One region of the Neorhizobium sp. LjRoot104 genome, then DNA from elsewhere that is predicted to be linked to it. Evidence: riboswitches for the same ligand, from Rfam matches in the RefSeq annotation. Region 1 holds a riboswitch; each other region holds the start of a gene.
What was found. Region 1 has a riboswitch for cobalamin ahead of ACSQ8R_RS19145 (DUF1636 family protein). Riboswitches for the same ligand answer to the same signal wherever they lie in the genome.
Positions count from the first base shown of each region.

Region 1 (9,540 bases):
GCCGCCATCCACCGCGTCGGTGACGCTCGATGCTTCCGAGACGTCCATGAATGCCTCGTCCACCACCAACAGCCCGCCCTTCGCGCGCATGATCACGGCAAGCGCCAGCAGGTCGGCACGCGGAACAACACGCCCGGTCGGGTTGTTCGGATTGACGACGATGGCGAGATCGGCATCCTTCAGCCGATCGAGGTCCGCCGTCTCCATGACCTCGAAGCCAGCCAGCCGCGCCGCTCGGGCATGCTCCGCATAGGTCGGTGAAAGAACCGCTGCATGGCCTTTCCGGGCAACCAGTCCGGCGACCATCGGCAGCAGGATCTGCGTCCCCGGCCCCGCCGCCAGATGCGCCACGGATGGCGCACCGTATGCAGCAGCAGCCAGGGCCTTCAACTTTTCAGCCGATGCGACGTCCGGCAGTCGCGCGAAAACATTGCCGGGCAGCGGCGAATGCGGGTAGGAATGCGGGCTGATACCGGTGGAGAGATCGATCCAGGGTTCCGGCGCGTGGCGAAACAGCGCCCGGGCGCGGGAAAGATTGCCGCCGTGCTGTATCGGACCGCCAATCCCTTCGCCAATATCAGGGTCTGCCAACTTCATGTTCCTTCTCGCATTTTCTGCCCTGATCGTGGAGCGCATCTTCGGTTATCCGGACTGGCTGTTCCGGCGCATCGGCCATCCCGTCACCTGGATTGGCGCACTGATATCCCGGCTGGACGGCGACTTGAACCGGGAAAGCGACGGCTTTTCCAAGCGGAAACGAAAGGGCGTGTTCGCCCTTCTGGCGCTCCTCGGCATCACAACCCTGCTCGGCCTGGTGATCGAATACGACCTTATGATCATCCCGCTTGGGCCGATCCTGCTGGTTCTGATCGCCGCGACCCTGCCGGCGCAGAAAAGCCTTGAAAGCCATGTCGAGGCCGTCGCGACGGCGCTGAGAGACGGAGGGCTCGAAGCCGGGCGCAAGGCCGTCTCGAAAATCGTCGGGCGCGACCCGGAAAAGCTCGATGAAGCCGCCGTCTGCCGCGCGGCGATCGAGAGCCTGGCGGAGAATTTCTCGGACGGCGTCGTGGCGCCGGCCTTCTGGATGGGGATATTCGGTCTTGCGGGTGGCGTCGGCTACAAGGCGGCCAATACCGCCGACAGCATGATCGGCCACAAATCGCCGCGTTACGAAGCCTTCGGCTGGGCGGCGGCGCGTTTCGACGATCTCATCAACCTGCCCGCCTCGCGCCTGAGCGCCCTTCTTTTCGTGGTCGCGGCGGGCCTCATCGACCACGCCTCGCCCGGCAACGCGATCCGGGCCGTCCGGCGGGATGCCCGCCATCACCGTTCGCCGAATGCCGGCTGGCCCGAAGCGGCCATGGCCGGCGCGCTCGGCATAGCGCTCGCCGGCCCGCGCAGCTATGGAGGCCGGATGATCGAGGCGGGTTTCATGGGCGAGGGCGGACGTTCCGAACTCAACCACCACGACATTCGCCGCGCGCTGAAACTCGCCCGCGTCGCCGACGCCCTGCTGATCGGCCTTTTCGGCCTTCTGGCGCTGATCATCTGGCAAGTTTGAGCAGCCCGTCGAGATCGAGATGCTTTTCCATATGGCCGGCCAGCCGGTCGAGCACAGCGTCCACGCCTGCCTCGTAATCAAGGCCCGATGCAGAGCCCCCGAGCCGCGTCAGCCAGGCCGACCGCTGCCGGTCGTTGGAAAACAGCCCGTGGAGATAGGTACCCCAGACCCGGCCATCCGCCGATATCGCACCTTCCGGACCACCGCCGATCACCGAAAACGGCCGCGCGCAGTCTGCCCCGGATGTCCGCCCGATATGCATCTCGTAGCCGGACAGCGAAACTCCATCGAAACTCTCGCCCGACACGGCCTCCAGCCGTTTATCGCCCGACAGAACCGTTTCGACGTCCAGCAAGCCAAACCCTTCGATCGACCCGGGCGGCCCTTCCGTTCCTTCCGGATCGGAGATGGTCTTTCCAAGCATCTGGTAGCCGCCACAGAGACCGAATACCCGACCGCCACGACGGACATGCGCGGCGATATCGACGTCGAAACCGGCTGCCTTCAGCGCCCGCAGATCGGATATCGTCGCCTTCGAACCAACCAGCAGCACCAGATCGCAGTCGCCGGGAATAACCTGCTCCGGCCTAACCCGGATCAGATCGACGTCGGGCTCCGCCTCCAGCGGATCGAGATCGTCGAAATTGGATATGTGCGACAGGATCGGCACCGCGATCCTGATCTTCGCGCCAGCCTTCCGCACCGAAGGCGCATTGAGGCCAAGCGCATCTTCGGCCGGAAGCCTGGCCGCATCGGCAAAATGCGGCAGCAAACCGATCGACTGCCAGCCAGTCAGATCACCGATCATCCGCATGCCGTCGGCAAACAGGGCCGGGTCGCCGCGAAACCGGTTGACGACAAACCCCCGGATCATCGCCGCATCGTCGGGATCGAGCACCAGCCTGGTGCCGGCAAGGCTGGCGATCACCCCGCCCCGGTCGATATCGCCGATCAGCACCACCGGCACGTCGGCGGCCCGGGCAAACCCCATATTGGCGATGTCGTTGTGGCGAAGATTGATTTCGGATGCGCTGCCGGCGCCTTCGACCAGGACGAGATCGGCCTGATTGCGGAGAATATCGAAACTCTCCAGAACCCGCGGCATCAGTTTCGGCTTGAGCATCTGGTATTCGGCGGCCTTTGCATTGCCTTCGACCCTGCCCTGCACAACCACCTGCGCACCCACCTCGCTCTGCGGCTTCAGGAGTACGGGGTTCATGTGGACGCTGAGCGGCACGCCGGCGGCGCGTGCCTGCAGCGCCTGCGCCCGGCCGATCTCGCCGCCATCGGCGGTCACCGCTGCATTGTTCGACATGTTCTGCGGCTTGAACGGCATGATCTTCAGGCCACGCAGCTTGTAGGCACGGGCAAGTCCGGCCACGACCAGCGACTTGCCCACATCCGAACCCGTTCCCTGAAACATCAGCGCCCGAGCTGGCTTGATCCCGGTCATAGTCTAGAACTCGATGCCGGCCTGGGCCTTCACGCCCGCCTTGAAGTGGTGCTTGACCAGCGTCATCTCGGTCACCATGTCGGCCGCCTCGATCAGCGCCGGCTTGGCATTGCGGCCGGTGACGACCACATGCAGGTCCGGCCGCCGCGCCTGCAGCGCGGCGACGATCTTGTCGAGATCCAGGTAATCGTAACGGAGCGCGATGTTGAGCTCATCGAGGATGACGAGCCCGATCGTCTCGTCCGCCATCAGCTCGATCGCCTTTTCCCAGGCCTTTTCCGCCGCAGCGACATCCCGCTTCAGGTCCTGGGTCTCCCAGGTAAAGCCCTCGCCCATCGTGTGCCAGACGACACGATCGCCGAAGACGGCAAGCGCCGGCTGCTCGCCGGTAGACCAGGCACCCTTGATGAACTGCACGACACCGACCCGGCGATTGTTGCCGAGCATGCGCAGCGCCAGGCCGAAGGCGGCGGTGGATTTGCCCTTGCCGGATCCGGTATGGACGATGAGAAGCCCCTTTTCCTGGGTCTTCTCCGCCACTTCCGCATCCTGAACCGCCTTGCGGTTCGCCATCTTGGCGCGATGACGTTCGACGGAAGCCTCGTCGATCTCCTTCACCGGGAAGCGAGCTTCGCCGGAGATCCGGCAGAAGCTTCCTCGCCGGCGCGGAATTTTTCGCGCACTACGCCGGCAAGCGCACCGAGCACCGCCCAGAACACCAGGTTGGTCGCATAAACGGCGTTGACGAAGCGGGCATAAAGATCCATCGGGACGGCCGTTTCATGGCTCGGCGGCAGCGGCGCGCCGATGAGATGCGGCGCGATCAGAAGCACGATCGCAAGCGCTGCGAACACGGCCGAGCGGGTATAGACGAGCAAGCCCAGACCCACTGCCGTGCAGACTGCCGTCGAGACCCACCAGATCTGGCGCGGACCGAGCTCGGCGGCCGGCATGCCGGGCAGTTCCGGCGGCAGGCCGAGGCCCGGTGCGAGGATGACGACGAGGAAGCCGGCAATGCCGAACATCAAGCCACCGCGCCAGCCCCGGAACCCGCCGAATGCCTCCGAAGCGGCGACGAGGACGAGAGCGAAACCGATGCCCGACAGCATGTCCGCGGCGAGCGTATAGATGAAGCGCTCGAAGCCATCGGCCGGAGCCCAGGCTTCGTCATCATGGTGGTGGTCGGCAGCAGGCGCCGCCGCACCGGCCGCTGCGGGCGCCGCGTCATGGCTGTGAGCGGCCTCACCGCCGGCATTTTCAAACACCTCCGCCTGCAGGATCAGCGGTACCGTGGAGAAGCTCTGCATCACGGTGAGCAGCAGCCCGGACAAAAGCCCGGCGATCACCGCCGTGAAGACGATGTTACGAAACAACGACATTGGGAGAACTCCTCAGTGGCAGGGGAAGGCGAGCGAGTGGCGCGTGTCATGCGCGGCATTGTGGACGACTTCCAGATGCGAGAAGCCGACAAAGCCGACGATGAACAGGCCGAGCAGGGCCGTCATGCTGAGGGGAATGATCTTCGAAGCGGAAATGCCGACTGCAGTTGCGGCAGAATTTTGTACCATGGTCTCGTCCTTTCGCCCTCCACCCGAGGGCCGTTCACGTTCTTTGCCGCCTCTGGCAGGTCTCCTGGCTCGCGGATCGGACGCCTTCTCCCGCCTTCCCAGGATACCGTTGGCCGGATTTCCCAGTGGCTTGACGGCCGAACGACCGTTTTGGGCAAAGACTTTCCGCTTACAGTTGCGGGGGCAGCCGCGGGTTGGACGGTAAATTTCCGTCGCACCGCATTCCCTCTAAAACCCTTTCGGGCACCATAGGCTCGGTCACTATAGACGAATTCGGCGTCACGGCAATCGCCTTTGCGACGCATTGACATGGGCCAGCGACCGGGCTTAGTTGAAAGGAGATGGTCCCTTTCCGGCAACGGGGAGGGCTAAGAGAGAATGCGGTGCGATCCCTTTTTCAGGATCAATGCCGCGGCTGCCCCCGCAACTGTAGGCGGCGAGCCACTTGCCGAGAGGCCACTGGGAAACCGGGAAGGCAGGCAAATGGCGGCGACCCGTGAGCCAGGAGACCTGCCGTCCGACAATTCTGCTTCACCGGGCGGGGTGCTCCGGAGGAAGTTTTTCGATCACCGCAGGCGGTTTCAGCCTCCTGCTCCGCGCCCCGATTTTTCGACCCCGGCGGGAACGCGGCTGACCGATGAGTGACCACCGACCAGATGATCCGGCGACCGCCAGCCCTGCGGATGTGACGATTTTCGTCTGCACCAATTGCCGCGACGAAACAGATAGCGAGGTCCGGCCGGGTATCGCACTGATCGCGGCGTTGCGCGAGGCGGCCGCGGGCAAGCCGCTTGCGGTCAAGCCCGTCACCTGCCTTGCCAATTGCGAAAAAAGCCCGAGCGCTGCCTTCAACCACCGCAGCGGCTGGTCCTATGTCTTCGGCCATCTGTCGCTCGACAATGTCGAGGATATCGTCACCGGCGCAATGATGCTGGCCGAGGACGAGCGCGGTTTCCTTCCCCTTCGCGGCCGCCCCACCTGCCTGCGCGGCAAGGGCATGACGGCCCGCATCCCACCCTTTCATCATCACGAGGACATGCCATCATGAGCGTTTCGTTCGACCGCGTTCCCTGCACCGTCGTTACCGGGTTTCTGGGGGCCGGCAAGACCACGCTGATCCGCAACCTGATCGAGAACCTGAAGGGCAAGCGGCTGGCGATCATCGTCAACGAGTTCGGCGATGTCGGCATCGACGGCGACGTGCTGAAGGGCTGCGGCATCGAAAGCTGCCCGGAAGACAACATCATCGAACTCGCCAATGGCTGCATCTGCTGCACCGTGGCCGATGATTTCGTACCGGCGATCGACCAAATTCTGGCCATGGAGCAGCGTGTCGACCACATCCTCATCGAGACCTCCGGCCTCGCGCTGCCGAAGCCTCTCGTCCAGGCCTTCCAGTGGCCGGACGTGAAAGCGCGGGTGACGGTTGACGCTGTGATTGCCGTGGTGGACGGGCTGGCGCTCGCCGAAGGCCGCGTCGCCGACGACCATGAGGCGCTCGAAGCCCAGCGCCAGGCGGACGGCTCGATCGACCATGACGATCCGGTCGAGGAAGTGTTCGAGGACCAGGTGGCCTGCGCCGACATGATCGTGCTCACCAAGAGCGACCTTCTCGACGCCGCCGGCCTCGCGACCGCCAGGGATCGCGTTTCGGCGCATCTGCCGCGCGCCGTGAAAATCGTCTCGGCCGCCAATGGCGCCATCGATCCGGCGGTGCTGATCGGCCTCGGCCTCGCCGTCGAGGACGACATCGAAAACCGCAAGACCCATCACGACGACGAACTGGACCACGATCACGACGATTTCGACAGCTTCGTCGTCGATTTGGCCGCGGTCACGGATGCCGAACAGCTTGCCGCCCGTATCTCCGCGACGGCGGAAGCAGAGAACGTGCTGCGCATAAAAGGCTTCGTGGAAGTCGCGAACAAGCCGATGCGCCTGCAGGTTCAGGCGGTAGGATCGCGCGTCAACCATTATTTCGACCGCGCCTGGGCACCCGGCGAAGCGCGGGCAAGCCGCCTCGTCGTCATCGGCGAAAAGGGCATCGACCGGGCCGCAATCGAAAGGATGCTGGCCGCATAGGAAGGCCCGAGGGAAGGATGCACATACTCGCCACCACATCGTCGTCGCTTGACGACCTCATCGAACCGGTCGACCTAGATCAGTCGCCGGGCGACGTGGTGGTGCTCTCCTTTTCCGGCAGCGACCTGAACGGGGTAGCGGCGGTTTGGGGTACGGATGGGTGCGGTGGCCGCGCAGATGACGGCAAAAACAAGTGCCAGCGTTCCCCCACCCCAACCCTGCGCCTGACCAATCTCTCCGATCTCCGCCACCCCATGTCGGTGGACCTGTGGATCGAAAAGACGGCTGCCCATGCGAAGGTCATCCTCGTGCGCATCCTCGGCGGCTACGACCGCTGGGCCTATGGCGTCGAAGAACTTTCCCGAGTGGCGCGTGCCAAAAAGATCGCGCTTGCCCTCCTGCCCGGCGAATGCAGCATCCGCGACGAGCGGCTGGCCGGGGCATCGACGGTTTCGCAAGATCAGCTTTCCGCCATCCTTGCCTGCTTCCGAGAGGGCGGCCCGGACAATATGCGGCTTCTCGCCAGACAGCTCGCCGCTCTGGCCGCAGGCAAGGCCGATAATCTCTACGCGGCAATGCCGATGCCGAAAGCCGGTTTCTACAGGCCGGGAAAAGGCATCGTCGAGACCAACGATCTCCTTTCGGGCTTTGCGCCGGATGCGCCGCGCCTGCCTATCCTCTTCTACCGCTCAATGCTGCTCGCCAACGACGCTGCACCGATCGATGCACTGTTCGAGGCGTTGCGGAAACGCGGCTTCGCGCCCGTACCGATCTTCGTCTCCGGCCTGAAGGATGCTGACGCAGTCGCCTTCGTCGAACAGGCGGTCTCGGACCTCAAGCCTTCCGCCATCCTCTCGACCACCGCCTTTGCCAGCGGCACCGACGAGAACGGCGAAACGATCTTCGACCGCAGCGGTGTCCCGGTGTTCCAGATCGTCATCGCCACTACGCGTCGCGAAGGCTGGGCGGAAAACCGGCGCGGCCTCAACCCCGCCGACCTCGCCATGCATGTCGTCCTGCCCGAGCTCGACGGTCGCATCCTAGCCGGTGCGATCTCCTTCAAGGCCGGTGACAATTCCGCCAGCCTCATCAACCAGCCGGAACCGGATCGGGTCGAACAGGTCGCCCACCGCATCGCCGCTTTCCTGCGGATGAAGGCGTCACCTCGCATCGAGCGCAGGATCGTCATCCTCATGCCGGACTATCCGAGCGCACCGGGACGCACCGGTTATGCCGTCGGCCTGGACGTGCCGCAAAGCGTACTCGGGATGCTGCGCGAATTGTCGGTAGCCGGCTATGATATTTCAGATATTCCCGAGAGCTCCCGTGACCTTCTCGATCGCCTAAGCGCCGGATCCGTGACCTACCCGCTCGCCGCCTACAGTCCCCTGCCTGCGGCAGATGCGGCCTGGGGAGCTGCCGAAACCGATGAAGACCTCGAAAACGGCGCTTTCCGTTTCCGTGCCGCCACCTTCGGCAATGTCACCGTCGCGCTCGCACCCGATCGCGGCCGCAATGCCGATCGCCGCGCCGATTACCACAGCCCCGACCTGCCCCCGCGCCACGCCCTGATTGCCTTCGGCCAATGGATGCGCGAAACGCTCGGCGCTCATGCCGTCGTCCATGTCGGAGCGCACGGAACGCTCGAATGGCTGCCGGGCAAGACCGTGGCGCTGTCGAAGGATTGCTTTCCCGAGATCGTTACCGGCGGCCTGCCGGTCATCTATCCGTTCATCGTCTCCAACCCGGGCGAGGCGGCAGTCGCCAAGCGGCGGATTGCCGCCGTCACCATTGGCCATCTGCCGCCGGCGCTGATCGGCGGCGGCCTTTCCGACGGACAGAAGAAGCTGGAACTGCTGGTCGATGAATATGCCCAGGCCGACGGGCTCGACCGCCGCCGCCGCGACCGCCTGGCCAAGCTGATCGTCGAAACCGCCCGCGATACCGGCCTGGCCGGCGAGGCCGGGGTTGCGAACGATGACGATCCGGATACGGCGTTGACCCGCATCGACGCATTTCTCTGCGATCTCAAGGATTTTGCGATCAAGGACGGCCAGCACGTCTTCGGGCGGGTGGCGCCCGGCGATGACGATCCATTGCGGCTCCGCAGCGCCGAGACCGAACGCCAGGCCTTGCTCGAAGCACTGGACGGAAAACACATCCGCCCCGGCCCATCCGGCGCTCCGGCCCGCGGCCGCCGCGACGTGATGCCGACCGGCCGCAACCTCTTCGCCAGCGATCCGCGCACGCTGCCGACGCCGACCGCCTTCGAACTCGGCAAACGCGCCGCCGACGAAATCCTGCGGCGTTATCTTCAGGACCACGGCGACTGGCCGAAAAGCCTCGTTTTCGATCTCTGGGGCAGCGCGTCGCTGCGCAGCGGCGGTGAGGAAGTCGCTCAGGTTCTCGCCCTGATGGGCGCAAAACCGGTGCAGGACATGGCGACGGGCCGGATCACCGGCATCGAAGTGCTGCCGCCGGCGGCGCTCGGCCGCCCGCGCGTCGATGTCACGCTCCGGATTTCCGGCCTCTTCCGCGACATGTTTCCGGCTCTCATCGCCTTGCTCGACGCCGCGATGCGCGCCATCGCCAACCGCGAGGAAGCACCGGGCGACAATCCTCTGGCCGAAGAGACCCAAACGCTCGGACACGTACCTCCGCGCATCTTCGGCTCGGCGCCGGGCACCTATGGCTCCGGCATCGAGGAAAAGCTCGCCGACGGCACCTGGGGCGAACGCGAGGAGCTCGGCCGCCTCTATCTCGATGCCACCAGCCATGCCTTTGGCGGCGCGGAAGGCGATGCCAGCCATGTGCCCGGCCAATTCGCGGACCGCATCGGGACGGCCGATCTTCTCGTCCATACCGGCGACGATCCC
Region 1 is NZ_CAXURS020000001.1:3,901,078-3,910,617, forward strand. Features, by position in the region: gene cobD (threonine-phosphate decarboxylase CobD) at 1-597, opposite strand, end outside; gene cbiB (adenosylcobinamide-phosphate synthase CbiB) at 596-1,561, shown strand; gene ACSQ8R_RS19125 (cobyric acid synthase) at 1,545-3,014, opposite strand; gene cobO (cob(I)yrinic acid a,c-diamide adenosyltransferase) at 3,018-3,632, opposite strand; gene ACSQ8R_RS19135 (CbtA family protein) at 3,629-4,393, opposite strand; gene ACSQ8R_RS19140 (CbtB domain-containing protein) at 4,406-4,582, opposite strand; cobalamin riboswitch at 4,620-4,848, opposite strand; cobalamin riboswitch at 4,908-5,114, shown strand; gene ACSQ8R_RS19145 (DUF1636 family protein) at 5,220-5,630, shown strand; gene cobW (cobalamin biosynthesis protein CobW) at 5,627-6,664, shown strand; gene cobN (cobaltochelatase subunit CobN) at 6,682-9,540, shown strand, end outside.

Region 2 (9,540 bases), 2.4 Mb from region 1:
AAACCGAATACAAGGACAATCCGACCGCCCCCGACCACGACCTGATCGCCACCGCCGTCTTTTCGCAGCCGGAGATCGGCACCGTCGGCCTGTCGGAAGAGGAAGCCGCCAGGCGCTATCCGGAGCTCGAAGTCTACCGCGCCGAATTCCGGCCGATGAAGGCGACGCTGTCGGGCCGGGCCGAGAAGATGATCATGAAGCTGATCGTCGAGGCGGCAAGCCGCAAGGTGGTCGGGGCTCACATCCTTGGCCACGACGCCGGCGAAATGGCACAGCTTCTCGGTATTTCGCTGAAGGCCGGCGTCACCAAGGATGGTTTCGACCGCACCATGGCCGTGCATCCGACGGCGTCCGAGGAGCTCGTCACGATGTACAATCCGAGCTACCGGGTGAAGAACGGCGAGCGCGTCTGACGCGCCCGCCAGTTCCTGTTAGCTGGTGATCCGTGGCGCGCTGACGATCTTGCGGAAAAGCGTATTCATCGCGGCGGCGATGCCTTCAGTCGGGCTCACCTCAAAGTAATAGCCTTCAGTGGCGCAGGCCCGCATGTTGCTCGGTATACTTGGCTGGAATGGAGCGATCCAGCTGTTGTAGAAGCCGTTCTCCGGCAGAGGCAGATAGGTTGTATAGAGCACCGCAATCTTGACGCCCCGGAGCTTTATGTCGTTGCAGTATTCGACGTCGATCGGTTCCATGCAGCGCGGCAGTTGTTCTGATCCCTTTTTCGTGTAGGTCAACTTCTTCTTGCAGTCGGAGCGCTGCGCATCCCCGACGCCGTCGGCGACCAGGAAGACGATTGCTTGCCGATCGGCGGTGCTTGTGCCATTGCCCGTCGACTTGATCTTCTCGTCGATGCCGGTGAGAGCCGCGTTGTAGTCGGTCTGGTTGTTGGGATAGTCGTGACTTGGGATGCTCATCAGCTCGATCTTTTCTGTCGCCTTGCCGAGGGCTTCCAGATCGGTGGTCGGACTGGCGACCGTAAAGAGTTTCGCGTCGAGCGCGGAGCGCCCGAACGTGTAAGCCGACATCCGGAACTGACTGTTGACGGTCTGCGTCTCTTTCGCGGTCGTCATCAGCGCGGCGACCGCATCGGCGACCACGTCGATCCGGATCGTTGCTCCGATCGTTTTGGCGAGGTTGTAATAGCTGTCCTTGTCCTCGACGCCGCTTTCCGAGACGACGTGGCAGGCGAAGGCGCAATCCTTGTCTTTTCCATTGCGACCATTGATGGTGGCTGCCCGGAGCTTGGCGACGTCTGCAGGCGTCGCCCCGACCCCCATCGACGGGGTGTTGTCGAGCAGCATGTAGAAGTCGAGGAACGACGGCGTCTGGTATTGCGCGGTGGCCTGGCCGGAAACGGTGATGTCGTCCTTGCCGAGGATCGTCATGAAAGTGGTCGGCAGGGTTGCGCTGAACGCTACGTGCGAGGTCAGGATGCCGTTGTTCTTTGCCACCTGGATATCGACACTCACCGGCAGGGAGGCGAGTTCGCCGAACATCTGACCGAGGAAGATGCTTCGGGCTTCGGCCGGATCGAGCGCCACGCTCCCGTCTCCGGGCAGTTGCATCGCCTGGGCGACGGCCTTCGATTTCTCGGCGATGGCGCCGACGGCGGCCGCATCGGCCGCGCCGACGAGTTGCTGCTTGACGGTGAGCGCATGGCCGAAATCAAGCGCCATGCCGGCCGTCCCAATGAGCGGAACCAACAGAAGGGCGGTCATGACGCCAAAATTGCCACCGCGATCCTTCCAGAAACGTGTCATCGGATGCATCGCCTGCTCCCCAGCAAGAAAACCTGCGCGAAACGTCGCGCAAATTCGTGAAATTGTGGCTAAGAACGGGATTAAAATTCAAGGCATGTCCTGATTTCATACTGCATGCGATCCGAGCGGAGACGGCGTCAGCCCGATTTTCGTGGCACATCGCAGGGACGAGCCGGAGGGGGAACGCGGGTCAAAACGGCTATGCAACGCTGCTGTTAAGGTCTATAAGCCGCCTCGATTTTAAAGACTTGCCCGGCAGAGGATGGCCGAGGCTGAAACAGGTGAGCGAGATGGCACAGAATTGGACCCCGAGCAGTTGGCGGCAAAAACCGATCCAGCAGGTCCCGGAATTTCCGGACAAGGCCGCGCTGGCCGCCACGGAAGCTCAGCTCGCGACCTTCCCGCCGCTCGTATTCGCCGGTGAGGCCCGCCGCCTGAAGAAGCAGCTCGCCAGTGTCGCGGAAGGCAATGCCTTCCTGCTGCAGGGCGGCGACTGCGCGGAAAGCTTCGTCGAACACGGTGCGGACAATATCCGCGACTTCTTCCGCTCGTTCCTGCAGATGGCCGTCGTCCTGACCTATGGCGCCCAGCTTCCGGTCGTCAAGGTCGGCCGCATCGCCGGCCAGTTCGCCAAGCCCCGTTCCTCGAATATCGAAGTGCAGGGCGGCGTCGAACTGCCGTCCTATCGCGGCGATATCATCAACGGCATCGAGTTCTCGCCGGAATCGCGCATTCCCGATCCGGAACGCCAGATGATGGCCTACCGCCAGTCGGCGGCGACGCTGAACCTTTTGCGCGCCTTCGCGATGGGCGGTTATGCCAATCTCGAAAACGTCCACAAGTGGATGCTCGGCTTCGTCAAGGATAGCCCCCAGGGCGAGCGTTACCGCAAGCTCGCCGACCGCATCAGCGAAACCATGGATTTCATGAAGGCGATCGGCATCACCGCGGAGAACCAGCCGAGCCTGCGCGAGACGGATTTCTTCACCAGTCATGAAGCGCTGCTGCTCGGTTACGAAGAAGCCTTCACCCGCGTCGATTCCACGTCCGGCGACTGGTACGCGACCTCCGGCCACATGCTGTGGATCGGCGACCGCACCCGTCAGCTCGACCATGCGCATGTCGAATATTTCCGCGGCATCAAGAACCCGATCGGTTTGAAATGCGGTCCGTCGCTGCAGGCCGACAATCTTATCGAACTGATCGACGCGCTGAACCCGGCCAACGAGGCCGGCCGCCTGACGTTGATCTGCCGTTTCGGCCACGACAAGGTCGCCGAGAGCCTGCCGAAGCTGATCCGCGCCGTCGAGCGCGAAGGCAAGAAGGTGGTCTGGTCCTGCGATCCGATGCATGGCAACACGATCACGCTCAACAACTACAAGACCCGGCCCTTCGACCGGATCCTGTCGGAAGTCGAGAGCTTCTTCCAGATCCACCGTGCGGAAGGCACCCATCCGGGCGGCATCCATATCGAGATGACCGGCAAGGACGTCACCGAATGCACCGGCGGCGCCCGTGCGGTCTCGGCCGGCGACCTGCAGGACCGTTACCATACCCATTGCGATCCGCGTCTCAACGCCGACCAGGCGCTGGAACTGGCCTTCCTGCTCGCCGAGCGGATGAAGAGCGGTCGCGACGAAAAGCGGATGGTCGTCAACGGCTGAACTGCCACGCACGGTAGCTGAAAATCGGAGAAGGCCGGCGGTGACGCTGGCCTTTTACTATTATTTCCCCTGATGGCATGATCAGCCGAATAGATTTGACCCCGTGGCCCGCGCTCGCGACACTGAGCATGTTGCTTTCGTCGGGGATGTTGCATGGAGCAGAAGAACAGCGGTCGTTGCCTGTGCGGTGCGATCCGGTTTGAAACGGTCGGTCCGCTGCGGACGGTTACGGCTTGCCATTGTTCGCAATGCCGCCGTCAGACCGGGATTTACTACGCGGCGACCAGCGTTCGCGTCGAGAACATGACGCTCGAAGGCGAGGAGGCGCTCAGCTGGTATCGCGCCAGCGATGAAGCGCGGCGCGGCTTCTGCTCGCAATGCGGCTCGGCGCTGTTCTGGCAGGCGGAGGGCGCACAGAGCATTTCGATCCTGGCGGGCGCCTTCGACCAGCCGAGCGGGCTTGTCATGGGCGAGCACATCTATTGCGCCGACAAGGCGGATTTCTATGAATTGCCCGAGGACGGCGTGCCGCATTATCCGGACGATCGGCCCACATCCGCCTGACGGACAAAAAACTCTCGGAACACGTTGCCCCCATCTGCTGCGGACGCTAAATCGGTACCATGACCCAGGACATCAGCCAGACCTTCCGCATCGCCGTCGCCCAGCTCAACCCGACCGTCGGCGATATCGCCGGCAATCTGGCGCTGGCCCGAGAAGCCCGAAGAGATGCCGCCCGCGAGGAGGCGGATATCGTTCTTTTCACCGAGCTTTTCCTGTCCGGTTATCCGCCTGAAGACCTCGTTCTGAAGCCGGCTTTCCTGAAGGCGTGCCTGAAGGCGGTCGAGGAGCTCGCGGCCGATACGGCCGACGGCGGTCCCGGCGTCATCATCGGTTTTCCGCGCCTGGGCAAGGAGGGTCGCCACAATTCGATCGCTGTGCTCGACGGCGGCAAGGTGATCGCCGTGCGCGACAAGATCGACCTGCCGAACTATGGCGAGTTCGACGAGAAACGCGTCTTCATCGCCGGCGAGATGCCGGGACCGGTCAATTTCCGCGGCGTGCGGCTCGGCATCCCGATCTGCGAGGACATCTGGGGCGATCTCGGCGTCTGCGAGACGCTGTCGGAGAGCGGCGCGGAAATCCTGCTGGTGCCGAACGGTTCGCCCTATTATCGCGGCAAGGTGGATATCCGCCACCAGGTCGTCCTGAAGCAGGTGATCGAGACCGGCCTGCCGATGATCTATGCGGCTCAGCTCGGCGGCCAGGACGAACTGGTCTTCGACGGCGCCAGCTTCGCCTTCAATGTGGACAAGTCGCTTGCCTTCCAGATGAGCCAGTTCGAGCCGGCCGTTGCCGTCACCGAGTGGAGACGGATTGGCGAGACCTGGCATTGCGCCCGAGGGCCGATGGCGCGCATTCCGGAAAAGGAGGAGGCGGATTACCGCGCCTGCCTTCTCGGTTTCCGCGATTACGTCAACAAGAACGGCTTCAAGTCGGTCGTGCTCGGCCTGTCCGGTGGTATCGACAGCGCGATCTGCGCGGCGATCGCCGTCGATGCGCTCGGCGAGGAGAGGGTGCGCACGGTGATGCTGCCCTATCGCTATACGTCGGAGGACTCGCTGAAGGACGCCGCCGATTGCGCCAGGGCGCTCGGCTGCCGTTACGACATCGTGCAGATCGCCGAGCCGGTGGACGGCTTTTCGTCGGCGCTGGCCGAACTGTTCGAGGTAACCGAGGAGGGCATTACCGAGGAGAACCTCCAGAGCCGCGCCCGCGGCACGATCCTGATGGCGATCTCCAACAAGTTCGGCTCGATGGTGGTGACGACCGGCAACAAGTCGGAAATGTCGGTCGGTTACGCCACCCTCTACGGCGACATGAACGGCGGCTTCAACCCGATCAAGGACCTCTACAAGATGCAGGTCTATGCGCTGTCCGCTTGGCGCAACCAACACCTGCCGCCGACGGCGCTCGGCCCGAGCGGCGAGGTGATCCCGAAGAACATCATCTCCAAGGCCCCATCCGCGGAACTTCGGCCCAACCAGACCGACCAGGATTCGCTGCCGCCCTATCCGGTACTCGACGATATCCTGGAATGCCTTGTCGAGCTGGAGATGGGCACCGAGGAGATCATCGCCCGCGGGCATGATATCGCCACCGTGCACCGGATCGAGCACCTCCTGTATCTCGCCGAATACAAGCGGCGGCAATCGGCGCCCGGGGTAAAAATCACCAAGAAGAATTTCGGCCGCGACCGGCGTTACCCGATCACCAACCGGTTCCGGGACCGGTAGGAGAGGGATCATGGCCCTGCGCAGCTCGGTCGAGATCTTCAACATCCGAAGCCGGACGATGCGGGTGGTCTGGCAGACGGAAGCCCTGTTCGAGGCGCCCAACTGGTCTCCGGACGGGCAATATCTGATGCTGAACAGCGAGGGCCTGATCTATCGGCTGTCACCGGACGGTGACGGCGGTCCGCAACTTGTCGATACGGGCTTTGCCCTGCAATGCAACAACGACCACGGCATTTCGCCTGACGGTTCGCTGATCGCCATTTCCGACAAGGTGGAGTTCGGCAAGTCGGCGATCTATGTGCTTCCCGTCGGTGGCGGTGTACCGAGGCTAGTGACCCGGAACCTGCCGTCCTACTGGCATGGCTGGTCGCCCGACGGAAAAAGCTTCGCCTATTGCGGCATCCGCGGCGACGAATTCGACATTTATACGATCGGTATCGAAGGCGGTGAGGAGACCAGGCTGACCTTTGGCGAGGGCCGCAATGACGGGCCGGATTATTCGCCCGACGGCAAGTGGATCTATTTCAACTCCAGCCGCAGCGGGCTCATGCAGATCTGGCGCGTTCCGGCCGCCGGTGGTCCGGCGGAGCGGATCACCGACAGCGATTACGGCGACTGGTTTCCACATCCGTCGCCGAAGGGTGACAAGATCGTCTTCATCTCCTACGACGCCGATGTCCTCGACCATCCGCGTGATCTCGACGTCCGCGTCCGGCTGATGGACATCGACGGCGGCAATGCCGAGACGCTGTTCGATCTCTTCGGCGGGCAGGGCACGATGAACTCGCCCAACTGGTCGCCGGATGGTGATGAATTCGTCTATGTACGCTATTTCCCTGTCGCATGAGCGTCTTGCGGCGAAGACTGGGTAGGGGCATAACTGATCCGGTCAGGTGCCGGCGACAAGCCGGAGAATCGGGAATCCGGGGTGGAACCGGAACGTGCCCAACGCTGTGAGGTGGACGCCCGGCCGCAGGAATTCAGCCACTGGGAAACCGGGAAGGCCGCGGCGGGAGGCGGACGAAGCCAAGTCAGAAGACCGGCCTGACACGATAGACCGAACCCGCGCGGACGGCGGCAAGGTTTCGGACCTCTCCTTGCTTCCGAAAGGCTGGGGAGCGACGGCATTGTTGGGGATAAACGATGCGACCTGACCCTTTTGCGCATGCCTTGCGGCCCGCCGGTGAATTTTCCAAGGCCGAACGTACGGCCGTTTATCGGGCGATCGAGACCCGCCGCGACGTGCGCGACCAGTTCCTGCCCGATCCGCTGCCGGACGACCTGGTAAGGCGACTGCTTGGCGCTGCGCATGCAGCTCCCTCCGTCGGCTTCATGCAGCCCTGGAATTTCATCCTCATCCGCGATCAGGCGGTGCGGGAGGCCGCATGGACCGCCTTCTCGCGCGCCAATGACGAAGCCGCGGAGATGTTTCCGGATGAAAGCCGCGACCTCTATCGCAGTCTCAAGCTCGAAGGCATCCGCAAGGCGCCACTGTCGATCTGCGTCACCTGCGATCCCGATCGCGCCGGCCCGGTTGTGCTCGGCCGTACCCACAATTCGCGCATGGACGCCTATTCGACCGTCTGCGCCGTGCAGAACCTCTGGCTTGCGGCCAGGGCCGAAGGCGTCGGCGTCGGCTGGGTCAGCATCTTTCACGACGAGGACGTGCGCGGGCTGCTTGGCATTCCCGACCGCATCGAGATCATCGCCTGGCTCTGCCTCGGTTACGTCGATCGGCTCTATGGCGAGCCGGAGCTGGCGCTCAAGGGCTGGCGCCAGCGCCTGACTCTGGACGAACTGGTGTTTCATGACCGATGGGAGAACCGCTGACTATTGCTGCGGCTGCGGTCCTGCCGATTTCGGATTGCTGAGATCGATACTCTCGTCGGGCAGGAAGGTCGGCCCGACGGTGCGCACCTTCCTGTTCGGATCGTAGGCCCGCTCCGGTGGCGGTGTGAGTATCGGCGGCTGGACGGCGGCTGCCTGTGGCTTTTGTGGCGGGCGGGTGCGCAGGTTGGTGATCCCGGAATAGGGCTGCTCTTCCTTCGGAAGTTCGATCCCCGGCACCTTTCGCCGATCGTCGATAACAGGCGGCAGCGGTTCGAAAGAGGGGATGCAGCGCTGTTCGCGAATGGCGGCGAGAATGGCATTCCGCTCTTCCGAGGGCAGGATCATCTGCCGCGAACTATTCCGTTCCGCCGCCAGCGCATCGCGGCTCTGCTCCATTCTGTCCAGCGCATCCCGCATCTGGCCGCAGACCTCGGCATTCGGGCCGCCCAAAACCACGACGCTGCCATTGCCGCAACCGGCGCGGCGCATGTCGATCCTGAGCTCCCGGATATCGGTATTGTATTCGCCGAGCTGCTGGGCATAGCTGCGTGCCGCGGACGTGCTGCCGATGATCTGCGGGCTATTGCCAAGTTTCCGGTAAAGCGCCGCGCAAACGGCGGGGTCCCCCGCCAGCGCTGCGGCAGGCAGGAAAAACAGCGGTATGGTCAGCAGGCCGCGAAGCGGGATCGGCAATTCCGGCATCCTCTCCAGAGTTTGGAGATGGCATCATGGAACGTGCCGGTTGACAATCTCATAAAGCGGCGATCACCGCATGTGAAAACAGATCTCAGATACGGTGTGAGCCCCCAACGGGGCTCACGCCAATCGCGAGTTTAAACAACTTAAGATTGAATTTGTAAATTTGGCTGCGATGCTTCCACGACGGCCAGGGCCGCCATGTTCACCACGCCGCGCGACGTGACCGAGGACGACAGGATATGCGCCGGCCGGGCCGCCCCGAGAAGGATGGGCCCGACATGCAGGGCGTCCGTCAGGTTGCGCACGAGGCCGAGCGAGATGTTTGCCGCGTCGAGGTTCGGGAAGACCAGCAGGTTGGCTTCGCCGGTGAGCGAGCTGTTCGGCATGGCCCGCTTGCGCAGCGTTTCGGACAGGGCGGAGCCGCCCTGCATTTCGCCGTCGACTTCGAGTTCCGGCGCACGCTGGCGCACCAGCTTCAGGGCAGCCCGCATCTTCTGGGCGCTTTCCGAATCGCGCGAGCCGAAATTCGAATGGCAGATCAGCGCCGCCTTCGGAGTGATGCCGAACCGGCGGATTTCCTCGGCCGCGAGAACCGTGATCTCGGCGATCTCCTGCGCGGACGGGTTGTAGTTGACGAAAGTGTCGGTGAAGAACATCGCACCGCGCTGGGAGATCACCAGGCTGAGGCCCGAGAAGGCGCAGACGTCCGGCCGCTTGCCGATGATCTGGTTCACGTCGCTGAGATGCTTGTCGTAACGGCCTTCGACGCCGCAGATCAGCGCATCCGCATCGCCGCGCTTGACCGCGAGCGCGCCGATCACCGTGTTGTTGGTGCGCACGATGGTGCGCGCCGCTTCCGGATTGATGCCTTCGCGGCCGACCAGGGCGAAATATTCGTCGACATAGTCGCGATAGCGCGGATCGTCTTCCGGGTTGACCACGGCGAAATCGACATTCGGGCGGATGCGGATACCGAAGCGGGCAAGCCGCGCTTCGATGACCGAAGGACGACCGATCAGGATCGGGGTCGCCGTCTTTTCTTCGAGCAGGACCTGGGCGGCGCGCAGCACGCGCTCGTCCTCGCCCTCGGCGAAGATCACCCGGTTCCTCTCGGAAGCCTTGGCGGCGCTGAAGATCGGCTTCATCACGAAACCGGAGCGCCAGACGAAGCGGTTCAACTGGTCGAGATAGGCCTCGAAATCCTGGATCGGCCGCGAGGCGACGCCGGTCTCGGCAGCGGCTTTGGCAACCGCAGGGGCAATGCGCAGGATGAGGCGCGGATCGAAA
Region 2 is NZ_CAXURS020000001.1:1,525,202-1,534,741, forward strand. Features, by position in the region: gene gor (glutathione-disulfide reductase) at 1-413, shown strand, start outside; gene ACSQ8R_RS07815 (TadE/TadG family type IV pilus assembly protein) at 432-1,772, opposite strand; gene ACSQ8R_RS07820 (class II 3-deoxy-7-phosphoheptulonate synthase) at 2,054-3,427, shown strand; gene ACSQ8R_RS07825 (GFA family protein) at 3,581-3,991, shown strand; gene ACSQ8R_RS07830 (NAD+ synthase) at 4,051-5,724, shown strand; gene ACSQ8R_RS07835 (TolB family protein) at 5,741-6,571, shown strand; cobalamin riboswitch at 6,599-6,786, shown strand; gene bluB (5,6-dimethylbenzimidazole synthase) at 6,868-7,554, shown strand; gene ACSQ8R_RS07845 (hypothetical protein) at 7,555-8,256, opposite strand; gene ACSQ8R_RS07850 (NADP-dependent malic enzyme) at 8,397-9,540, opposite strand, start outside.
Region 2: another riboswitch for cobalamin. It lies ahead of bluB (5,6-dimethylbenzimidazole synthase); the one in region 1 lies ahead of ACSQ8R_RS19145 (DUF1636 family protein).

Region 3 (9,540 bases), 3.5 Mb from region 1:
GCTGCCAGGACGAAAGCCCAGACCGAGGCCAAGTACTACACCGACGCGATGCAGCGGATCGGCAGCCGCGACGAACTGCTCGCCGACCGCAAGACGCTCGACATCCTGCTGATCTCCAAGGGGATAGACCCCTCCACGGTCACCAACGATTTCCTGAAGCAGGCTTTCAACTCGGATCCCGCCGATCCCAAGAGCTTCGTCAATACCCAGACGGACAAGCGGTTTGCGCAGATCGTCGGTACCTTCAATTTCGATTCCAAGGGCGAGATCGACCGCAGCTCGGCAGGCGAGGCCCAGAACGGCGGCGAAGTCGTCGCGACCCAGGATCTTTACGTCCGCCAGATGCTCGAAACCCAGCAGGGCGAGGAAAATCCTGGTGTCCGGTTGGCGCTGTATTTCGAGCGCATGTCCGACAGCATCACCGACCCTTACGTGATCCTCGGCGACGAGGCGCTGATGGAGTTCTTCCGCGTCACCTTCAGCCTGCCCGCCGAAATCGGCAACATGGATGTCGACCAGCAGGCCAAGATAGTGGAGAAGAAGCTGAACCTCGAAGACCTCGCCGATCCGGAAAAGGTGAGGAAATTGGTGCAGCGCTTCACGATCATGTACGATCTGGAAAACAGCCCCGTTACGGCATCGCCGGCGAGCATTCTGAGTGGTGGCGGCTCGGCAGGCATCAGCTCGGATACCCTGTGGGCATTGTCCCAGATCAGGCTGAGCTAGGGGCAGGCGCCGTCAGGCGTTGTCGTCTTTGTCCACCGTCTCGAAGCGCGGATCGGCGTTCGATTCCAGCCAGTCGAGGTCTGCGCGCATCGCGTCGCGGCTTGCCTTTTCCATCCGCCGGTAGCGCGACAGCAGTTCCTGCCCGAATTCGGTCAGGCCCGCACCCCCGCCGCTTTTCCCGCCGTGGCGGGTAAAGATCGACGGCTCCTTGAACATACGGTTGATTTCGTCGCCGAGCAGCCATGCCCGCCGGTAGGACATGCCGATCGAGGCGCCCGCCGCCCGGATCGAGCCGTGTTCGGCGATCAGTTCCAGGAGTTGAGCCTTGCCTGGACCGAGCCGCACGCCGTTGTCGAGGTCGATCCTGATCGTGGTCCTCGACGAGCGGGTCATGGAATAGCGACCACCTTGCCGGGGTTCATGATGCCGGCCGGATCGAAAGCCTGCTTGATGCGCCGCATCAGGTCCATCTCGATCGGCGAGCGGATATGGGCAAGCTCGTCGCGCTTCAGTTGGCCGATGCCATGTTCGGCCGAAATCGACCCGCCGGCGGCTAGAACGATGCCGTGGACGATCGCGTTGATTTCCCGCCAGCGGCCGATGAAGGCCGCCTTGTCCGCGGCCATGTCGGCACTGATGGGCTGCGAGATGTTGTAATGGATGTTGCCGTCCCCGAGATGGCCGAAGGCGCATACCCGGGCCCCCGGCATGGCTGCCAGCACCGCCTGCTCGGCTTCTGCCATGAAGCTCGGGATTTTCGACACAGGCACCGAGACGTCATGCTTGATCGAACCGCCTTCCGGCTTCTGGGCGTCCGACATGCTTTCGCGCATGTGCCAGAGCGCCTTCTGCTGGGCGACGGAGGAGGCGATCACGGCGTCACGGATGAGGCCGGCCTCAAAGCCCTGTTCGAGCAGCGATTGCACCATGGACTCGGCCGTCTCGGCGGAATCCGAGGTCGAGATGTCGATCAGCGCGTACCACGGATGCGGCTCGGAGAGCGGATCGCGCACGCCCTCGATATGCCGGGTCACGAATTCGATGCCGATGCGCGGCATCATCTCGAAACCGGTCAGCGCCGTGCCGCAGAGGTTCGAGGCCCGCTCGAAGAGTTTCAGCGCATCCGCCGGCGAGGCGAGGCCCGCGAGTGCCACCTGGTGCCCGACCGGCTGCGGAAAGAGTTTCAGCACGGCGCCGGTAATGATGCCGAGCGTGCCTTCCGCGCCGATGAACAGGTCGCGCAGGTCGTAGCCGGTATTGTCCTTCTTGAGCCGGCGCAGTCCGTCCCAGATTTCGCCGGTCGGCAGCACCACTTCGAGCCCGAGGCAGAGCTGGCGGGTATTGCCGTAGGCGAGTACGGCTGTGCCGCCGGCATTGGTGGAAAGGTTGCCGCCGATGCGGCAGGACCCTTCGGAGCCAAGCGACAGCGGAAACAGCCGGTCGACGGCTTCCGCCGCCTTCTGCACGTCCGCAAGGATCGCCCCGGCATCGGCGACCAGCACGTTTGCGACCGGATCGACGTCCCGGATGCGGTTCATGCGTTCGAGCGAGACGATCAGGTCGTGGCCAGCGGTGCGCGGGGTCTGCCCCCCGACGAGGCCGGTATTGCCGGTCTGCGGCACTATCGGCGTGCCGGTTTCGCTTGCAAGCTTCAGGATCGCTGACACTTCCTCGACCGAACCCGGCTTCAGGAGCATGGGCGACGAACCTTTGTAGAGCCCGCGGCCCTCGATGAGATGAGGCGCAAGATCGCGGGCATCGCGCAGGACGTGGTTCTCGCCGACGATCGCCGCGAAGCGGTCGAGAAGCTCTGGTTTCGGCCCTGAAATGTCCATAAGCGTCTCCTCCTATTAGCCCCGGCTTATTCCCGGGGGGCGGCCGCCCTTGCCAGCCGGTCGTTGATGGCCTCGCCGAGCCCATGGTCGGGAATGGGCGTGACGGCGATACTGACGGCGCCGGTGGCGTCGGCGCGCTTCAGGTAATCGAACAGGTTTGCCGCCGCCTGCGCAAGGTCGCCGGACGGGCTCAGGTCAAAAACCGCTGCGGCGAGTTTCATTCCCCTGACCGGGGCCGAACCGAGCCGGATCAATGCCTCGCCCGCCTCGACATGGTCGGCGTTGAGCCTGACCGCTGCACCCGGCGCATAATGAGAGGCCAGCATGCCGGGAGCCTCGATGATTGCCGTCGGTCCCTCCGGCCGGATCACCGCAAGCCCGGTCGCCTTCTCGATCTCTTCCGCGGCTACCCCGCCTGGCCGCAGCAGCCGGATCACTCCGTTCTCGACCCGAACGATGGTCGATTCCACACCGACCGGGGCCGCGCCGCCGTCGATGATCAACGCCAGCTTGTCGCCCAGATCGTCGGCGACGTGGGCTGCGCTGGTCGGGCTCACCTTGCCGGACGTATTGGCGCTGGGAGCCGCGAGCGGCTTGCCGAAGGCGCGGATCAGTTCGGAGGCGAAACCCTTGGGGAGCCGGATGCCGACCGTATCGAGCCCGGCCGTCGCCAGCGCGTGGATGCCGCTTTCGGGCTTCAGGCGAAGGATCAGGGTAAGAGGCCCTGGCCAGAAAGCTCCGGCAAGCCTGCGCGAGATCGGGTCGAAGACGGCGTAACGCTCGGCCATGTCGAGATCCGACATGTGGCAGATCAGCGGATTGAAGCGCGGCCGGCCCTTGGTCTCGTAAATGCGCGTGATGGCGGCGGGATTGGTGGCATCCGCCGCAAGCCCGTAGACCGTCTCGGTCGGGATCGCGACGGGAAGCCCGTCGCCAAGCACGGCGCAGGCTTGGGCGAGCGCGCCGTCATGATCCCGGGTGATGTCGATGATTTGAGCCGTCATGTCCGCCCGTCAATAACGCGGCCCGTGGCGTCTTCAAAGCCTTTTGATGATCTCGCGAAGCATTTCGTTGGAAGTGCCGAGCATCAGGACGTTCTTGATGGCTTCCATCGGATCGTTGGTCTGGAACAGCAGGCCGTTCTTGCGGATCGTGCGGTTGATCTGCAGCGGCTGACCTGCCTCGCGTTCGACCGCGACGGCAAAGTACATACGTGAATAGGCCGGGCTGATATGCTCGAAGAAGGTTTCCTCCTCGCCGATCTTGGAGAAGAAGTTGGCGATATAGAACGACCAGCTCACCGGGACGCCGCGCGGAAGAAGCGTTCTCGCCGCAGTGACGTGGCAATAGCCGAGATGCGGCCGCTCATCGAGCGTGTGGTGAAAGATGATCTTCGGGAACTGGATCGAGCGGTGGAAGGAGTTGATCCGGTTGTGGCTCGTTTCACCGGCGGCCTCGAGCCTTTTGCCCGTGCGCTCTGCGACTTCGGTGTGGGTGAGGTAGCGACGCTCTTCCGGCAGCCAGATCGGATTGTAGCGGGCGATGCGCCCTGTCCGGAGGAATTCGGAATGGGACGCGGTCTTTGCCACCACCGGCGCTGGAGGCGTTGGTGGAGGAGCTTTGTAATAACGGATCTTTCCCTTGGCCTGCACGGTGGCGTCGCTCCCATTCACGCCGGGATTTTATGGCTTATCCCTTAATGACAGGTTTCGCTTTCGCGGAGCTGGAGTGTTGCATTCTGGGCCGTTTCGCCGCTGTCGCCAACGCGGTTGCCGATGTCGCAATGTTGCCTATGCGACACGCTCGCTCGATGGTTATATCCGCCTCGATCTTGAGGTGCCGCCTGACTAGGGAAGGCGGAGAATTGGGAAGCCGGCAGGGGTTTTCAAAATCCGATCCGGCGCTGCCCCCGCAACGGTGGTGGAGCAACAAGGCACGGCATGAGCCACTGGGAAAGAGCCGCAAAGGCCGCCCGGGAAGGCGCCGAGCCGGTCCCTCCCAGGGACAAGCTCCTGAGCCCGGAAACCAGCCTCGGGACAAAAGATGACGACCGGACGCGGCGGGCGTTCGGGACAGGGTGTTGCGCGGGCTTTCAGGCCGGCCGGCATTTCCATGTCCTTCCGCTGTCCACATTGACGAGGAAGGTAATATGGAAATTCGCAATCAGGCCCTGCGGCAGCTCAAGAACCGTCGTGAAGGCTTCAGCCTCGAGCAGCCCTTCTATACCGATCCCGCCTATTTCAAGCTCGATCTGGAAATGATCTGGTATCGCGACTGGCTGTTCGTCGGACATGATTGCGAGCTGCCGAAGGCCGGAGCCTATTTCACCCTGCAGATCGGCGATTATCCGGTGGTCGTCGTGCGCGGTCGCGACAACCAGATCCGCGCGCTGCACAATACCTGCCGCCATCGCGGCAGCCGCGTCTGCACCAAGGAGCATGGCTCGGCGGTCCGGCTCGTATGTCCCTACCATCAATGGACCTACGAGCTGGACGGCTCGCTTCTGGTCGGCCGCCAGATGGGCCAGGATTTCGACAAGACCCAGTTCAGCATGAAGAAGGTCCATTGCGAGAGCGTCGCCGGCTACATCTTCATCTGCCTTGCCAACGAAGCGCCTGATTTCGCGCCGGTCCGCGCCGCGATCGAACCCTATCTGGCCCCGCATCGCCTGTCGGAAGCCAAGGTCGCGCACCAGTCGACGATCATCGAGAAGGGCAACTGGAAGCTCGTCTGGGAAAACAACCGCGAGTGCTACCACTGCGCCGCGAACCATCCGGAACTCTGCCGCACCTATCCGGAATCGCCGACCGCGACCGGCGTCCAGGGTGCCAAGGACGATCCTGTCATCGCCGCCCATTGGCAGCGCTGCGAGGAGGCGGGGTTGCCGAGCGAATTCCGCATGGACGAAACCGGCCAGTTCCGCGTCGCGCGCATGCCGCTGATCGAGGATGCCGAGAGCTACACGATGAGCGGCCGCAACGCCGTGCAGCGCAAGCTCTCGGACGACGTGACGATCAATTCGATCGGCACCATGCTGCTCTTCCACTATCCGAGCAGCTGGAACCACATTCTCGGCGACCACGCGATCTCGTTCCGCGTCACCCCGCTCGGGCCGGAGGAAACGGCGGTCACCACCAAATGGCTTGTTCACAAGGATGCGGTCGAGGGCGTCGACTACAATCTCGAAGAGCTGACGCATGTCTGGAACATGACCAACGACCAGGACCGCCAGATCGTCGAGGAAAACGCCTTCGGCATCCGCTCGCCCGCCTATGAGCCGGGTCCCTATTCCGTGCTCCACGAGGGTGGCGTCATGCAGTTCGTCGAATGGTATTCGAACTTCATGGTGAACCGGCTGCAGGGCGACCAGGCGAAGCTTTCGATCGTCGCATGATCGCCAGCTCGTGATCGGCGTTGATCGGCGCCTGGCCTGCCTCCAGGAACCGATTGCTTCGTCCGGCGTTGTTTTCTGATTAAAAATCAGATGAGGAAACACCCCGCATGAACGCATTTCGTCTACGCCTGACAGCGGTGGCAGTTGCCGTCGCGACCACGTTTGCCGGGCTTGTGCCAGCGCAGGCCATTCAGATGCCGGCTCCTCCCTCCGGCATTTCGGCCGCGGGCGATGTCACCAATGTCCAGTACCGTCGCGACTTCCGGCGTGACCGCTACGGCTGGTACAGGGGTCATCGCGGTTACCGTGACCGTCGCGCCGGCTATCGCTATCACAACGGTTTCTGGTTCCCGCTGGCGGCCTTCGGTGCCGGCGCGATCATCGGTGGTGCTATTCAAGCCCCCCGCGCGCAGTATTCGAACCGGCACGTCGCCTGGTGTGAAAGCCGTTATCGCACCTACCGCGCCTGGGACGACACCTATGTGCCGCGCGCCGGCGTGCGGGCACGCTGCATCTCGCCTTACAGATAAGCACGCATCGTTCATCTGAAGCCAAGCCCGGTCGCGGACAAGCCGCAACCGGGCTTGCTTCGTCGCGGGGCCCGTTAATTGCGCATTCAGGATGAACTTCCTAAGGTCTCGGCAAATTTCAAATCCGCTGCATATTAAAACAAGTGGCTGTCGAAAATTGAAACATGGACAAGGGATCTGGGGACTGAACATGACTCTTTTGAAGAACATCGCGGTTGCGGGCATCTCCGTTGCCGTTCTCGCCGGCTCTCTGATGCCGGCTCAGGCGATGCCGCTGCCGGCCGCTCCGGCCGCCGGGATCGAAACGAACGCCAATGCGGAGGTCACCCTCGTGCAGTACCGTCGTCATGGCGGCGGCTGGTATCGTGGGCATCGCGGTTATCGCGACTACCGTCCGGGCTATCGCCGCCACAACGGTTACTGGTTTCCGCTGGCGGCATTCGGTGCCGGCGCCCTGATCGGCGGCGCCATCGCTGCCCAGCCGCGTTATGTCGAGCCGGCGCCGGTCTATGGCGGAGGGGACGACATCAATCCGCGCCATTACGAATGGTGCGCTGACCGCTACCGGTCCTACGACGCCTATTCGAACTCGTTCCAGCCGAATTACGGCCCACGCCAGACCTGCTATTCGCCTTATTTCTAAGAGCGCCCTGACAGGCACTATCCAACCCGTCCGGTATCATAGCCGGGCGGGTTTTCATTTGTTCAGCGGTCAGAGAATTCCGGTGCGCTTCAACAGCCACCAGGCGGCCAGCACCGAAACGCCGATCAGGCCGAAGGCATAGGCCGTCCCGCCGGAACCCCCTTCGAAAGGCAGCGACGAGGTGTTCATCCCGAAAAAGCCGGTGACCAAGGTCGGCGGCAGCAGGAAGGCGGTCATTAGCGACAGGATGTAGAGGTGCCGGTTGGTTTCGGAGGAGAGCTTCGAGTCGATTTCCTCGTGCAGCAGCCGGGCGCGTTCCTGTAGCGCGTAGACGTCGTGGTCCGCCGCCTCCAGCCTTCCGATCAGCCGCGCGGCGGCGTCGTCGAAACCGGGCGGCATCTCGTCGTCGTCGGTCGCCGCGGCGCGCCTGAGCAGCGTCAGCACGGTTCTCAGATGCCGGTGCAGCCTGACCACCGTCCGTCTGATCGGCGCGAGACGGCGCCGTTCGTCGCGTGGGGTGTTGTCGTAGACGAAATCCTCGATGATGTTCATCTCTTCGGTCAGTTCCATCACCAGGGCGATCAGCGTGCGCTGGAATTCGGCGACCAGCGTCTCGAACACGTCGATCGGCTTCTTGTAACGCGAGGCGTTCTTTTCGATCGCAGCCCGCACCCGGTCGACCGAACGCAGAGGCTGCAGCCGGGTGGTGATGATCAGCCTGTCCGAGACGAAGAAATGCAGCCAGCCGATATTGCGTGTCTCGCTGTCGAATTCCCGCTGGAAATCGACAAGCGTGCCGTAGACGAGCTGCTCGTCCAGCGTCACGGCAGCGTGGGTGTCGTGGGTGATGAGTGCTGCGATCGCCGGTGGAGTGAGGCCCGGGAAATTTTCCAGGAAGGCGTTGACCCGGCTGTCGGCGAGATTGAGATGCAGCCACAGGAACCCGTCTCCGGGCTCAAGATCGCTGCGTGCCGCATCGAGGGGCAACCGGGTGCAGGGCGCCGATCCCGGATGAAAGCGATAGGCCCAGACGAGGCCTGGGACAGCGGGGTTCATGAGCGACATGGGCGAGGAATCCGGAAGCATAGGCATCACTCCATAGACCCCTTCTGTAACGCTCGTTTCAACAAGATTCTCCAAAGCAGAAAAAGTAGCTTAGGCTCGTCATCTTGCAGCGCCAGACAGTGGCTCAACTCGGCTGGAAATTCATATGCTGCCAGAAGACGAATACCGCAAGCAATCCGAAGTCGCCGCCGCCGCCGACCGAAACGATCCGGCCCCTTTGGCATGGCTGGATGCGGTGCTTGCCGGTTAGCCGAATGCCGGAGACGGAAGGTATCGTCCGTTCGCCCTCTACCGACGAACGTTGACAATCCCGTTTACGTTTACGTAAAAAGCATAGGAGGAATGCCGGCCGCACAGAATCGGCTAGACTAGCGCGGTCGCGGCTGCAACCCGTGAGGAGGAGGAGCATCATGTACAAGGCACCGGTCGAGGAGATCGCCTTCACCCTGAACCACGTGGCCGGTCTTGCGGACGCCCTGGAGATCGGCAGGTTCGGGGATCTGAGCGCCGATCTGGTCGAGGCGATCCTCGAGGAGGCGGGACGTTTCGCCGGCAACGAGATGGCGCCGCTCGGCGAGATCGGCGACACCCAGGGCGCCCGTCTCACGGACGGCAAGGTGAAGACGCCTGACGGCTGGCCTGAACTCTACCGGCACTGGCGGGAAGGCGGCTGGAACGGACTGACCGCGCCGGAAGCGTTCGGCGGCCAGAACCTGCCGCATATGCTGAACGTCGCAGCGCTCGAAATGTGGAATTCCGCCTCCATGGCCTTTGCGCTGGCCCCGACCCTCACTATGGGCGCCATCGAGGCGCTGGTCGCCCATGGCAGCGATGCGCTCAAGGAAAAGTACCTCGCAAAGATGGTCTCCGGCGAATGGACCGGAACCATGAACCTGACGGAGCCGCATGCCGGCTCCGACCTTGGTGTATTGAAGACCCGCGCCGAGCGCAGCGGCGACGGCACCTACCGCATTTTCGGCCAGAAGATCTTCATCACCTGGGGCGAGCACGACGCGGCCGACAATATCATCCATCTGGTGCTGGCGCGGCTTCCCGATGCGCCCGCCGGCACCCGCGGCATCTCGCTGTTCCTGGTGCCCAAATTCCTGGTGGGTGATGACGGTTCGCTGGAAGCACGCAACGACGTCTTCTGCCATTCGATTGAACACAAGCTCGGCATCCACGGCTCGCCGACCTGCACGATGATCTATGGCGACGGCAAATATTCTCCCGGAAACGAGGAGGACATGGGCGCCGTCGGCTGGCTGATCGGCGAGGAGAACAAGGGCCTCGCCTGCATGTTCACGATGATGAACAACGCCCGGCTTGCGGTCGGCATGCAGGGCG
Region 3 is NZ_CAXURS020000001.1:444,470-454,009, forward strand. Features, by position in the region: gene ACSQ8R_RS02120 (DUF1217 domain-containing protein) at 1-726, shown strand, start outside; gene ACSQ8R_RS02125 (winged helix-turn-helix domain-containing protein) at 739-1,119, opposite strand; gene ACSQ8R_RS02130 (FAD-binding oxidoreductase) at 1,116-2,561, opposite strand; gene ACSQ8R_RS02135 (L-threonylcarbamoyladenylate synthase) at 2,588-3,565, opposite strand; gene ACSQ8R_RS02140 (DUF6656 family protein) at 3,599-4,213, opposite strand; cobalamin riboswitch at 4,379-4,609, shown strand; gene ACSQ8R_RS02145 (aromatic ring-hydroxylating oxygenase subunit alpha) at 4,711-5,955, shown strand; gene ACSQ8R_RS02150 (BA14K family protein) at 6,063-6,485, shown strand; gene ACSQ8R_RS02155 (BA14K family protein) at 6,676-7,128, shown strand; gene ACSQ8R_RS02160 (transporter) at 7,198-8,193, opposite strand; gene ACSQ8R_RS02165 (acyl-CoA dehydrogenase) at 8,604-9,540, shown strand, end outside.
Region 3: another riboswitch for cobalamin. It lies ahead of ACSQ8R_RS02145 (aromatic ring-hydroxylating oxygenase subunit alpha); the one in region 1 lies ahead of ACSQ8R_RS19145 (DUF1636 family protein).